One region of the Paenibacillus xanthanilyticus genome, then DNA from elsewhere that is predicted to be linked to it. Evidence: riboswitches for the same ligand, from Rfam matches in the RefSeq annotation. Region 1 holds a riboswitch; each other region holds the start of a gene.
What was found. A riboswitch is a leader RNA that binds a small molecule or an ion and turns the genes downstream of it on or off. The one in region 1 is predicted to bind ZMP and ZTP.

Region 1 (4,546 bases):
TGCTGCTCGATACCGAGGAGTTGGAGAAGCAGTTGAGCCTGCAAGTCTAAGGCGAGCTAGCGAGTCCGACACACATATAAAGCCTGGTTGCCGGCGCCAATAAGCGCGAGCAGCCAGGCTTTATTTTACGACAAGAGCAATAGGATTCACGCCTATTCGTCATCTTGTATTTGCGCGTGCGCAAGGCGACTAGAGGGCCGCCGCGAAGGTCTTGCCGCCCGGCTGCCACCCGCTCCACATTCAGCTTCGCTGCCGCTTCTGGATCTCGTTCAAGCCGAGAATTACGGCCACCCATTCGAAGGCATCCACGGCGGTCATCTCGCAGCTCAGCCGGTAGGCCGACGAAGAAAACCAGCCGCTCACTTTCTCGAACGTCGCCGCCAGCTGCCCTTGTCCGTCGCGAATCTCATACTCGCTGGAGAAGGCTCCCGCCTCGATATCGAAGATGCCTCTGCCGTACGCCTCGTATTCGAATTTCTTCGAGAGGAACGACATGCGCCCGCGCAGCCTGCCGCGCTCCGCGCCATCGGCGCCCGTGATGGTCCACTTGCCCGAGAAGAACGGAAACCCGCCGCTGTAGAGCGAGCCCCCCGCGCCGTCAAACACCTCCAGCGACGAACCGAACGTACTCCGCAAATCGACTTCGCCCACCTGATCCTGATTCGCATTCATAATGGCGGTCGTACCGGAATTGAAGACATTGTCTCGAAAGTACAGCTCCATGGAACACGCGCCTCCCATCTCTTCGCCTTCTCGTGGCGCCTCCCGTCGGCCGCACAGCATGGCCCAAGGCGGATGAATTAGTCGGCTTGACCGGCCGCTCCGCACGCCGCCTCGAAACGAACGCACAGCGCTTCGATATCGGCGAGCCGCGCAAGTCCCGCTACCCAATGCGACGGTATTGACGCGGCGCCGTAGATGATGCCGGCCAGACCGCCCGCAACCGCGCCCGTCGTGTCCGTATCGTCGCCTAGGTTAATCGCCTCCAGCACCGCTTCCTCGTAAGACGATGCATGCAGCAGACACCATAGAGCGGCTTCCAGCGTATGCACGACATACCCGCCAGATTGGATGTCCTCGCGCGCGATGTCCTGGAGCCCCCCTTGCAGGATGCGATCGTATCGACGAAGCTCGGGATTCTCGCCGTAAGCGGCGTTGACGGTCTCGACGGCCCCTGCAATCGCATCGTGCAGCGCCATCCCGTCCAATAGACCGATCGCGATCTCCACGTAAAGGGAACACCCGATTACAGATACGTCATGTCCGTGCGTGATCGACGATACCTGCCGAATTACCGTCATTCGCTCTTCCATCTCGGCACCTTGCAGCACATAAGCAAGCGGCAATATCCGCATGAGCGATCCGTTGCCGTTGCTGCTCTCGCTGCGTCCGCCCGCCAGATCGGGGCGAATCAGCTCATCGTTCAGCCTTTCGATCGCCCGGGCCGTGGCAATGCCGACATCGAATACGCGGCCGTGCGGCGTCCAGCGTAATTTATACAACCAGCCGGTAAAATTGTCCGCAACGTCGTACAAATCGACGCCGCCGCAATCGGCCACGCTCTGCATCAGCGCGAACGTCAGCGAGCTATCGTCCGACCACGTCCCCGCCGGCTGATTGTGGGATCCGTATCCGATCATGTCCGTAAGCGGCGATTCCTCCAGTTCCTTGCGGGATCTGAACTCGACGGGTACGCCGAGCGCGTCGCCGACGCATAACCCTAGAATTCCGTCTCTAACTTTACTCATCCTCATGCTCCCTTTTTAAATGGATGTCCGCCGTCTTAAATACGATTCTCGTCTCGTTCGCCATTCGCTCGCCCCATGAATGACGTCCGCCATAGCTCCGGTCATCCGACCTCTGTTAGGACCTTGGTCCATCTTCCTTAAAGCGATAATACGGATAATCCATCATGCGTCCGACTTCCCTCGCCGCCGCGGTGCCATACAGCGACTCCGCGACGAACAAGCCCAGATCGATCGAAGCCGATACGCCGCCGCCCGTGAAGACATGACCGTCCCGCACATACCGTTCACGCACGACCTCTCCGCAATAAGGCGCGAGCAGCTCGTATGCCGACTTGTTCGTCGTCGCCCTTTTGCCGCTCAGCCAGCCCGCCGCTCCTATGAGCAGCGCTCCGGTGCAGACGGACACTTTCCACGGAACGCCATCCGCGGTGCGCAGCCAAGCGAGGAACGTCTCGTCATGGCGCAGCTGCCTGGTCGCCATACCGCCCGGCACGAAGACCAGGTCGAAGTCCGACAGATCCTCCGCCACGGCGGACGCCTGCATCGCAAGCCCCCGGTCGTCCACGATCCGTTCGGTCAACGCGCAGAATCGCCATGACACGCCTCCCGTCCCCGGCACCCGGTTCAGCTGCGTCATGGCGTCGAAGAATCCCGAGAAATCCAGCGTCGTCATGCCGTCAAACAATACAAAAGCCATTTTCATCCGTATCTATCCGCCCTCCGTAGAAAATAAAAAAGCATTTGACCGCAAGATCAAATACTTCGCCCAGGCGTACGGCTGATAAGCGGCATGCTCCCCCATGGTTCTCCATGTTTACGCCAGTCGCATGCGCCTTTGATTTCCTTCAGTGTACACCCATATTCAGGTAACGGCAACCGATTTTTCCATGCGCCGAGTCCCTTCCCAATTGACGAGAAAAATGCCCGCGCCGGTACATATGCCCCCGACAGCCGCATGCCAGGTCAGCGGTTCGCCGAGCAGCAGCCAGCTGCTCAACACGCCGAAGAGCGGGACCAGAAACAAAAATGCGCTCGTCTTCGCCGGATCGCCCGTCTGGAGCAGCCGAAACCAGAGGGTCAGCTGAAGGATGGAACAGAAGACGACCAGGCACGCGACGATAGCCACGGAACGGCCGGATAACGCGAACGTCATCCGTTCGGTGAACAAGCTTAAGAGCAGCAGGCCGATCCCGCCGAGCAGCATTTGGTACGCCACGAGCACGTAGACGTTGAAGCGGCCGCCCCAACGTTTGATCAGCAGCGTCGAGCATGCGAACAGCAGTCCGCCGCATAGGCCGACCGCCGTCCCGGGACCAAAGCCGAGCCGGGCCCCGAAAGCAATCGCCACACCGGTAAAGCCGACCATGACGCCGAACCATTGGCGCGGCCGGTAACGCGCGCCGTAGAGCAGCGTCCCGAGCACGATAACGAAGAGCGGGTTCGTGAATGTCAAGATCGAAGATTCGGCGGCGCTAATCCAATGCATGCTATAGTAAGCGCAGCCCATCACCGCACATGTCTGCAAGAAGCCGATCGCAGCCACTCGCAGCCACTCGATGCCTCTTGGCAAGGGTGCCCGCCCAACCATGCCGATGGCAAGCATACCGCCGGCCAGCATGTACCGAACGCCCATCAGCAGGAACGGCGGCGCATAGTCCAGCCCCATCTTCCCGATCGGGAACGCGATGCCCATCAAGAACGTCGTCATCAAAACCAGCAACGTGTAATTCAGTCGCATCATACGCAAAACCTCCAGGTTGTCGTCGTGGTCTCATTGTATCGGAGGCTTGCATTTCTGTATAATGAAGGGTAACGATAACAGCCATCATTCGCAGTGATACCTGAATAAGTAAGGAGGGCTCTGCCATGGAAAGCGGCGATTTGCGCATCTTTCAGGCCGTAGCACGCGAAGGCTCCGTCACGAAGGCCGCTCGGACGCTCGGCTATGTCCAGTCCAATATTACCGCGCGCATCCGCCATCTGGAGATCGAACTGGGCACCACGTTGTTCACCCGGCACAACCGGGGCATGGACTTGTCGGGCAGCGGCAAGCTGCTGCTGCAATACGCCGATAAGATCGTCGGTCTCCTGGATGAAGCCGCGCTCGCGTTGTCCGCATCCGATGAACCCGGCGGCTCGCTGCGGATCGGGTCGACGCAGACCGCCGCCGCGGTCAGACTCCCGAGTCTACTAACCGCTTACTATGGCCGCTATCCGAGCGTATCGCTGTCCATCGCGACCGGTCATACCCAATTCCTCATCGATCAAGTGCTTCGTTACGAGCTGGACGGCGCGTTCATCGGCAGCGGCGTCGATCATCCGGAGCTTGCAGGCATGCCGACGTTCGAAGAGGAGCTCGTCGTCGTCACGCCACCGTCCATGCCCGATCTGGAAGCGGCGCTCGCCAGGCCGATCCTTGTCTTTACCGCCGGTTGCTCCTATCGCGACGTGCTTCAAGCTTGGGTCAGATCAAAGGGACTCGCGAACCCGGTTACGATGGAATTCGGCACGCTGGACGCTATACTAGGCGGCGTCACCGCAGGACTTGGCATCTCGCTCATGCCTCTTGCCGTCATCCGCAAGCAGATCGAAGAAGGGACGCTTCGCGCCTATCCGTTGCCGGAACTGTACGGCCGCATGACGACCCACTTTATTACGCGCAAGGATTCGTTCGTCAGCAGCGCGCTGCGTGAATTCATCGCCATGCTCCCCGGGAGCCCTACGGCCGCGCGTTAGAGACCCACCTCAACTACTCCAGCCCGCGAGATTCGGATAGAAATTGCGATTTGACATCCTCC
Region 2 (4,546 bases), on a different contig from region 1:
AGCGGTGCGGATGCCTTCCCATCCGGTAGCGCTGGCGCTGATCGCGGCCTCGGGCTGTCCGGTCGCGGCGCCGAGCGCGAACCGTTCCGGCCGGCCGAGTCCGACGCTTGCCGCGCACGTGGCGGGCGATCTGGCCGGCCGCATCGCCGGCATCGTGGACGGCGGCGCCGCGGGCGTCGGTCTGGAGTCGACCGTCGTCGAGATCGAAGGAGAGACGGTGCGCATTTTGCGCCCGGGCGGCGTCACGGCGGAGGCACTTCGCGAGGTCGCCGCGCGCGTGGAATACGACGCCGTCGCCGCTCCGGGGGCGGCCGGCTCCGCAACCGCGATCGGGCAAGCGCCGGAGCGTAACGCGCCGCCGCGCGGGCCAGGCCACACCAGCCTCTCTGCCGCTCCGGCCGTCCAGCCGGCCGCCGACACCGCGCAGGCGCCCGCCCTATCCGCCGACGCCGCCCTGGCGCCGCGCTCGCCAGGCATGAAATACGCGCATTACGCGCCCCGAGGCGTCATGGAGCTGGTGCAGGGCGAAGCGGAGGCCCGCCGCGCCTATATCCAGCGCGAGGCGCACGCTGCCCGGGCGCGCGGCGAGCGCGTCGGCATCCTCACATTCGACGAACACGCCGGGCTCTATGACGCCGACGACGTTATTTCGCTCGGCAGTCTGTCGCGTCTGGACCACGCGGCGCAGGCGCTGTATGCCGCGCTTCGGGCATTCGACGACAGAGACGCGCAGCGCATATGGGCCGAAGCCGTCCCGGAGACGGGCATCGGCCACGCGCTTATGAACCGGCTCGTGAAGGCGGCGGGTCACAGGGTCGTCCGCGTCTAGCCATGTCCTGCCCCAACCCGCCAATCATGTTTCGCCCCTTGTCCGCATATGCTCTGATGAGACTTGGACAGGGGGTATGACGATGATCGAGGCGAGCTTGCAGACCGGCCAATTGTTGACGCTCATCATCATGGCGGTGGCGCTCGGGATGGACGCATTTTCACTGGGAATCGGAATCGGGTTGAAAGGAATCCGGCTGCTTGATATTGTAAAGCTAAGCGTCATTATTGGGCTTTTTCATATTATTATGCCGCTGCTGGGCATCTTCACGGGGCAATATGTCGGCTCGCTGCTCGGCGGGGTGGCCACGGTCGTCGCCGGCGGACTGCTGCTGCTGCTGGGCGGGCATATGATTTACAGCTCGCTGCGCGGAGAGGAAGTGCCGTCGTTCAACCACCGCTCGGTGTTCGGCTTGACCGTGTTTGCGCTGAGCGTGAGCATCGATTCGTTCTCGGTCGGCATATCGCTGGGCATGTTCGCCGCCGACGTGCTGCTGACGGTGCTGCTCTTCGGCTTTATCGGCGGGCTGATGTCGATTCTGGGGTTGCTGCTGGGTCGCAAAGTGAGCAAGGGGCTGGGCGAATACGGCGAGGCGCTCGGCGGAATTATTTTGTTAACCTTCGGCATCTTGTTTATACTGTAGGCAGTGGCACGAACGAACGTCTCGTGAAGGAAGAATCGCCTAGACGGCGCCGCTTTTCGGATGACGAAGGAGGGGGACTTATGCTGAAACGGATTTTGTTTGTATGTACGGGTAATACCTGCCGCTCTCCGATGGCGGAGGCGATGCTGCGCGAGCAGGCGCGCCTCCGCTCGCTGCCGATCGAGGTTCGCTCCGCGGGCGTCTCGACGGTCGACGGCTTGCCGGTATCCGAGCACGCGCGCGCGGTGCTTCGCGGCCGGGGCATCCCCGATGACGGCAGCTCCACCGCGATCGGGAGCGATTCGGTGGAATGGGCCGACCTGGTGCTTACGATGACGACCGGACACAAGCGGCATCTGCTGCAGCGTTTCCCGAACGCGGTGGACAAGACGTTCACGCTGAAGGAATACACGCAGACCGACGAGTCGGTCGTGGCGGATATCGCGGAGCTCGAGGCGCTGTACACCGAGTGGCATATGAAGCAGGCGCTCGGCGGACAGCTGTCGCCGGAAGAGCGCAACCGGCTGCTCGAGCTGGAGCGCCGCATCCCGGGCTTTGATATCGCCGACCCGTTCGGCGGCTCGCTCGAGATGTACCGGATTTGCGCGGACGAGATCGCGCAGTCGATGGACAAGCTGCTCCTCAAATTGTACGGCGAATCGCCGAAAGCGGATTGATTTTAGACCCGCGATCAAGTATGATGAAAGCAAATAACGGTTTCCGATGTGACTGGCGACGAAAGTGGATCAAACCACGGTGGAGCATCGGAATATACGGCCGGTCGCCTGGGCAAAGAGCATCGCGCGTTTTTTAGCGCGCTATGCTCTTTTTTCGTCTTTTGGGCGTTAATGGGGTATAATGGGACCAATGTAATTCGACTTTTTCCGCCCTTATGCGGATCATGCGGGAGGTAACGTTCCTTATGAAAATCGCTATTGGTGCCGATCACGCCGGCTACCGCTTGAAAGACGAAATCGTGCCGTTCCTGCAATCGCTTGGCCATGAGATCGAAGATTTGGGCTGCGATTGCGATCAATCCGTCGACTACCCGGACTACGCGGTGCCGGTCGCGGAACGCGTGGCGCAGGGCAAGGCCGACCGCGGCATCCTGATCTGCGGCACGGGCATCGGCATGTCGATCGCCGCGAACAAGGTGCCGGGCATTCGCTGCGCGCTCGTGCACGACATGTTCTCGGCGAAGGCGACCCGCGAGCACAACGATACGAACGTGCTGGCGCTGGGCGAACGCGTCGTCGGCCCGGGTCTCGCACAAGAGATCGTGCGCATCTGGACCGAGACGCCGTTCTCCGGCGGCGAGCGTCACGTCGGACGGTTGAACAAAGTGATGCAGCTCGAAGCCGCCAATGTCATCCATCCGTAAGGGGGAACCGGCCATGAGCGGAGAAAAGCGGTTGGCGGCGATCGAGCGGGACGTGCGGCAGGCGGTGCTGGAGCTCGCGGAAGCGGGCGGTCTGCGCCCCGGACAGCTGCTCGTCGTCGGCACGAGCACGAGCGAAGTGATCGGCCAGCGGATCGGGACTTCCGGGACGCTGGAGACGGCTGAAGCGATCTATCGCGGCGTCGAAGCGGCACGGGAGAAGGTCGGGTTCTACCCGGTTTATCAATGCTGCGAGCATCTGAACCGGGCGCTCGTGCTCGAACGGGCCGCGGCGGATCGGTACGGGCTGGAGCTCGTCTCGGCGATTCCGGTGCCGAAGGCGGGCGGCTCGATGGCGGCCTATGCGTTCCGTACGCTGGACGACGCGGTATTGGCGGAGACGGTGCAGGCGCACGCGGGCATCGATATCGGCGATACGTTCATCGGCATGCATCTGCGGCGCGTGGCCGTTCCGGTGCGCGGCTCGGTGAGGCGGATCGGCGAAGCCCACGTGACGATGGCTTATACGCGGCCGAAGCTAATCGGCGGCGAGCGGGCGGTGTATACGCGGGAGGCGGCAGGACTGGCCCCTGCCGCGAGCGGCGGGACGGTTGGCAAGACGGATTCGGATAATGGCATGTGCGACTGACATTTTGACTAGCTTCACGATATAGAGGAGGACACGTCCAATGGAAAATCTGCGCAAACAAGACCCTGAAGTATTGAAAGCACTCGGCCTGGAGCTTCAACGCCAGCGCGACAACATCGAGCTGATCGCATCCGAGAACATCGTCTCCGAGGCGGTGCTGGAAGCGGCTGGCACGGTATTGACGAACAAATACGCGGAAGGTTATCCAAGCAAACGTTACTACGGCGGCTGTGAGCACGTGGATATCGTCGAGGACATCGCCCGCGAACGCGCGAAAGAAATTTTCGGCGCGGAGCACGCGAACGTACAGCCGCACTCCGGCGCGCAAGCGAACATGGCGGTCTATCTGGCTGCTCTCAAACCTGGCGACACGGTACTGGGCATGAACCTGGCGCATGGCGGCCACTTAACGCACGGCTCTCCGGTCAACGCGTCCGGCTTGCTCTATAATTTCGTGGCCTACGGCGTCGACGAGAACACGTTCACGATCGATTACGAAGAAGTGCGCAAAGCGGCGTTCAAGCATCGCCCTCGCCTGATCGTGGCCGGCGCATCCGCGTACCCGCGCATCATCGATTTCGAGAAGCTCGGCCAAATCGCCAATGACGTAGGCGCGCTGTTCATGGTCGACATGGCGCATATCGCAGGTCTGGTCGCGGCGGGTCTGCACCCGAGCCCGGTACCGCATGCGCATTTCGTTACGACAACGACGCATAAAACGCTGCGCGGACCGCGCGGCGGCATGATCCTGTGCCGTCAGCCGTGGGCGGCGGCGATCGACAAAGCCGTCTTCCCGGGCTCCCAAGGCGGACCGCTCATGCACGTCATCGCGGCCAAAGCCGTCGCGTTCGGCGAAGCACTGCAGCCGTCGTTCAAACAGTACGCGCAGAACGTCGTCGACAACGCGAAGGCGCTGTCCGAAGAGCTCGTCGCGCAAGGGCTGAACCTCGTGTCCGGCGGCACGGACAACCACCTGATGCTGATCGACCTGCGCAACCTGAACATCACGGGCAAGAAAGCCGAGCACGTGCTGGACTCCGTCCAAAT
Region 3 (4,546 bases), on a different contig from region 1:
GGATTTACGCGCGTTACGTAATGATTCAGCGTCATCGTCGTCTTGTTCTTGCCGAACGCGCCCGTCGGCAGCTCGCGGCCTGCGGCCATGTAATAATATAAGGTCATGCGAACAACGCCTTTCTTCTGTTGTTAAATTCGCTTGCCGCCGTCGTACCAATGCGCAAGCTGCGCCTCTGTCGTGCGATGACGCAGCAGCTCCTTGCACGGTCGGCTGTCCATGTCACCGGCTGTCGTCTCCCGGCGTGACGGATGAAGGTCTCGCAGTCCTCTCTTCCTCCCACAATCGCTCCACCTCGGCCAGCCGCCCGCCTTCGAACCTCGCTCTGTAGATGTCCGGCTTGCTCGTGCTTGACCAGAACGCGTAGCCGTAGCGCGCATCGAAATAGTGGAGCATGATCGTCATGATATTGCCATGCGTGCCGATCGCGATCCGTTTGCCTGCGTGATCCTCCAGCAAGCGCGAGATCGCCGGTACCGCCCGCGCTCGCGCTTGCCGCGTCGTCTCCCCTTCGGGTAACGCCGCATCCAGATCCTCGAACGAAAGCGCCACTGCGCGCCGGAACGCCTCCTCCGGTATATCCACGCTCAAGCTGCCGATCGCTCGTTCCTTCAGCGCCTCGATAAGCGTAATCTCCTTCCCCAGCCGTTCCGCCAGCGGAGCGACAGTATCCCGCGCCCGATGCTGCGGACTGGAGACGATGACGTCGATACCCTCGCCCACCAGCAGCTCCGCCACCCGCCGCGCATCGCGCTCGCCCTCTTCCGTCAACTTCGCGCCGGCGCCTTCCCGCTCGAGATCCTTCGAAAAGTTCGTGTTCCCATGACGGACGAAATACAAATAGGTTGAAGCTGCCAACGAGTAGAACCTCCCTATGCGGATCCCGGCTTGTGCCGTTCCGCCCGAATTTATCTTCTCACGGTCAATGGAGCTGCATTTCTTCTGTAAGTTCGCCGCCAGTCCATATTTTCCTCCCCCATCCAAGGGCCGGTTATCGACGTGACACAAAGAAACCGCCCGCGAGCTGGCGCTCGCGGGCGGTTCTTCCTTGCGACAAGCTATTCTTTCCGGGTGACCGCGCGAATGTTGGCGTCGGGGTGGTGCAGCAGAATCTGCTGCCGGGCATCCTCCGTGCCGATCGCCTCGATCTCCCGGTAGTAAACGACGTTATAGTGCCGATCCGCGAATTCTACGGTATAGACTTCCTGTTCGAACTGACCAATCTCCACTTCAGCTCAGCTCCTTTACCACGAATAGACGACTTCAGCACAGTATATTCGCGTATACCCGGATTTACTACGGTTGAAACACCCTTCTTTCCGCGGCGTCCACGGTATGCTTGAGCAGCGTGGCGATCGTGACGGGACCGACGCCCGCCGGCACTGGCGTGATGGCGCTCGCCTTCGCGAGACATGCCTCGTAATCCACGTCGCCGATGTTGCCCTCGTTATAGCCGGCATCCAGCACGACGGCGCCGTCCTTGATCCACTCGCCCTGGATAAAGGCCGGCTTGCCGACGGCCGCCACGACAATGTCGCCCTGACGGACAAGCTCGGCCAAGCCCTCCGTCTTGGAGTGGCAGACCGTCACGGTCGCGTTGCGGTTCAGCAGCATGAGCGACACCGGCTTGCCCAGAATCGGGCTGCGTCCGACGACGACGGCGTGCTTGCCTGCGATCGGCAGGTTGTAGTAGTCGAGGATGGTTAGGATCGCCGCCGGCGTACAGGACGGATATTCCGCCATGCCGAACGCGTTCTGCGCGAAACCGAGCATTGTCACCCCGTCCACGTCCTTGCCGATCGCGATCGCTTCGAACGCCGCGCGTTCGTCGATCTGATGCGGCACCGGATGCTGGAGCAGGATGCCGTGCACGCCGTCGTCGGCGTTCAACTCGTCGATGACCGCGATCAGCTCCTCCGTCGTCGTCTCCGCCCCCAGATGAATCCGGCGCGACTCCATGCCGAGCCGCGCGCAGGCATTCCCTTTCATCCGCACATACGTGGCCGACGAAGGGTCGTCGCCGACGAGGATCGTCGCCAGGCAGGGCACGATCCCGTTCTCCTTCAATACCGCTACCCGCGCCGCAAGATCCGCCTTGATGCCGTCCGCCACCGTCGTTCCATTCAAAATCAATGTGTTTTCCGCCATTTGGTTCATCTCCTGTAGGATTGATCAAAACAAAAAAAGGCAAGGGATGCTGCTCCCCTTACCTTCGCCCAGGCGTACGGCCGTTACCGCCAATGCGCTCCCTCATGGTTCCCCATGCTCCGCCAGTTACGCATCACGTTCAATTACGACCATTATAGGCCGAAGCGCGCACCTGAGCAAGACTCGTTTTCGCTCGCCGAACGAAAGAGTCCTGCAGCGCTTCGAAATCCCTGACCCGCCGTGGTAAAGTAAAGGGAGAAAGGTGGATCCGACATGGCGCTAGGCATTACAAGACAACAATTGAACGCGTGGAAGGAAGCGGTCCTACGCGGCGAAATCGCTTTTCTGACGCATTATTGGACCGACGAGCGATTCCCCGGCATGCGGACCGTGACCAAAGCGGGCTGCGCCGACTTGGAACGGCTGTCCGCCTGGTGCAGGCAGCACGGGTTGAATCCGGCTTACATCCATCGCCGCGACCGATACCCCCATTTCGATCTATTCGGACCGAAGCAGAAAGAGATTTTGCTGCGGGAAGGACTGTCCTCCCATATCGAGCGGTTTCGCCTCTGATCCGAGTCTGGTTGGGAGGCGCTGACTTGCGCTAGCTTCGGCTTATGCCGCGTTCCTCCGATGTTCCTCCATGCCCGAGGCGCCGGCGAAACGCGCGTTTCCCTTTACGATGATAAACTGCGATGCGATGAGAAAAGTTTAATTTACATATATTCCCTAACTATCGTAACCTTCCCCGCCTCCGAAGCGTCTAATGGGTGGTTTGTTTACACCGCCACGACCGAAGGAGGAATCCCCCCCTATGCGAAAACGCATCGGATCCGCAATACTCGCATCCCTTACCGCGCTTCAAATCGTCACGGTTGCCGCAGCCGCGCCAGCCGGCGGGACGACTGCCCAATACGGACTCGGCACCATCGTGAAGAAAGACGGCACGCTCTGGGAATGGGGCAGTCAAGGCATGCTCGAACGCTCCGTGCCGACGCAGGTAACCGCGCTACAGGACATCAAGGCGTCGATCGGCCAGTTCGCCGTGAAGAAAGACGATACCGTCTGGCATTGGGCCGTCGACTATCGGACGGGCAAATCGACCGCGGTGCAGGTGCCCGGCATGAAAGGCCTGACCGACGTCATCCATCATGATACCGCCTTCCTCGCCGTAGATGCGGCCGGCGCGGTGTACCGCCTCCCTTACAGGGAATACGGCAAACTGGAGACTACCGAAATCGTCCAACTCTCCGGCATCGACAACGTCATCGCCATGAGCTCGTACTTCGCGGCGGACGTAAAGCTCAGCAACCGCGAGCAATGGCTGTTCTTGAAGAAAGACGGGACGGTGCTGCGCCAGACGCAAGGCCGTACGGATTTCACTCCGGTCGCGGGCCTAAACGGCATTATTGCGCTGGAAGGCCGCTATGCGTTGAAGGACGACGGTACCGTCTGGGCTGTGTCGGACGAGCTGTCGCAATCGGATCAGTCGCCGCAGCAAGTGAAAGGCTTGAACGACATTAAGAAACTTAATGCCTTCACGGCGATCGACGGAGATTCGCGGTTATGGTATTGGGGCCTGACGGTAACCGGCTTCACGGACGGCACCGTGTATCACGAGCAGACGCCGGTTCGCATCGCGACGATCAACGACGTACGCGAGGCTCACGTTGCGGGAAGGTCGCTCTTCGTCCTAACCAACAATGGCAAGCTGTATGAGACGAGCATCGAGGTCGACAGAATGCCGTCCAATCCGTCTTTCATCCTGCATGCCGAAGATGTGGACAGCCTAAGCGACAGCGGACGTCTCTTTCAGAAAACGGACGGCAAACTTTGGACATGGGGGCTCGACCATGCATCCGTGATAATCCCGGTTCCCATGCAGCCGCCGATCGCGCTTGTATTAAACGGAGAGACGATCGCGCTGACGAACGGCGTCGTGACGCGCGACAGCCAAGCGTTCGTGCCCCTGCGCTCCGTCTTCGAGAAGCTTGGCGCCAAAATCGCATGGGACAACTCGGCGAAGACGGTCACGCTCGAAGGAACGAACGGCGCAAGCCCGCTGCGCATCGCGATCGACTACCGCAGCGGCGCGACGACGCTGAACGGCAAGACGGTCCAGACACAGACGGAACCGTTCAGCGTGAGCGGCTACTCGTATTTGCCGCTTCGCTTCATTAGCGAACAGCTTGGGGCCAAGGTCGAATGGAAGCAGAAGGAAGAGCAGATCAGCATCACCTATAAGTAATTCATCAAGTAAAATGACGACCCGGAGGAGGCATCGCATAGATGAAAAAAACGCTCACCGCGCTCCTAGCGGCTTCGGCGCTTTCGCTGCAGCTGGCGTTCCCGACTTCGGCGGCCGCGCTTCAAGGGAGCATCTCGGACTTTTCGCCCA

Region 2: linked by a shared signal. The riboswitch ahead of rpiB (ribose 5-phosphate isomerase B) and the one ahead of ACFSKT_RS00255 (DJ-1/PfpI family protein) in region 1 are both predicted to bind ZMP and ZTP.
Region 3: linked by a shared signal. The riboswitch ahead of ACFSKT_RS21390 (bifunctional 5,10-methylenetetrahydrofolate dehydrogenase/5,10-methenyltetrahydrofolate cyclohydrolase) and the one ahead of ACFSKT_RS00255 (DJ-1/PfpI family protein) in region 1 are both predicted to bind ZMP and ZTP.

What each region holds. Positions count from the first base shown of each region.
Region 1 covers NZ_JBHUHA010000001.1:43,983-48,528, reverse strand. The annotation lists gene ACFSKT_RS00270 (winged helix-turn-helix transcriptional regulator) at 1-50, shown strand, start outside; gene ACFSKT_RS00265 (LURP-one-related family protein) at 241-723, opposite strand; gene ACFSKT_RS00260 (ADP-ribosylglycohydrolase family protein) at 801-1,748, opposite strand; gene ACFSKT_RS00255 (DJ-1/PfpI family protein) at 1,864-2,451, opposite strand; ZMP/ZTP riboswitch at 2,506-2,585, opposite strand; gene ACFSKT_RS00250 (DMT family transporter) at 2,611-3,489, opposite strand; gene ACFSKT_RS00245 (LysR family transcriptional regulator) at 3,615-4,484, shown strand; gene ACFSKT_RS00240 (alpha/beta hydrolase family protein) at 4,498-4,546, opposite strand, start outside.
Region 2 covers NZ_JBHUHA010000002.1:2,451,132-2,455,677, reverse strand. The annotation lists gene ACFSKT_RS28340 (L-threonylcarbamoyladenylate synthase) at 1-829, shown strand, start outside; gene ACFSKT_RS28335 (manganese efflux pump MntP) at 912-1,472, shown strand; gene ACFSKT_RS28330 (low molecular weight protein arginine phosphatase) at 1,553-2,149, shown strand; ZMP/ZTP riboswitch at 2,188-2,270, shown strand; gene rpiB (ribose 5-phosphate isomerase B) at 2,395-2,853, shown strand; gene ACFSKT_RS28320 (TIGR01440 family protein) at 2,867-3,499, shown strand; gene glyA (serine hydroxymethyltransferase) at 3,540-4,546, shown strand, end outside.
Region 3 covers NZ_JBHUHA010000002.1:981,562-986,107, forward strand. The annotation lists gene ACFSKT_RS21375 (hypothetical protein) at 1-107, opposite strand, end outside; gene ACFSKT_RS21380 (histidine phosphatase family protein) at 223-858, opposite strand; gene ACFSKT_RS21385 (hypothetical protein) at 1,059-1,229, opposite strand; gene ACFSKT_RS21390 (bifunctional 5,10-methylenetetrahydrofolate dehydrogenase/5,10-methenyltetrahydrofolate cyclohydrolase) at 1,297-2,148, opposite strand; ZMP/ZTP riboswitch at 2,208-2,288, opposite strand; gene ACFSKT_RS21395 (hypothetical protein) at 2,422-2,721, shown strand; gene ACFSKT_RS21400 (stalk domain-containing protein) at 2,963-4,396, shown strand; gene ACFSKT_RS21405 (stalk domain-containing protein) at 4,438-4,546, shown strand, end outside.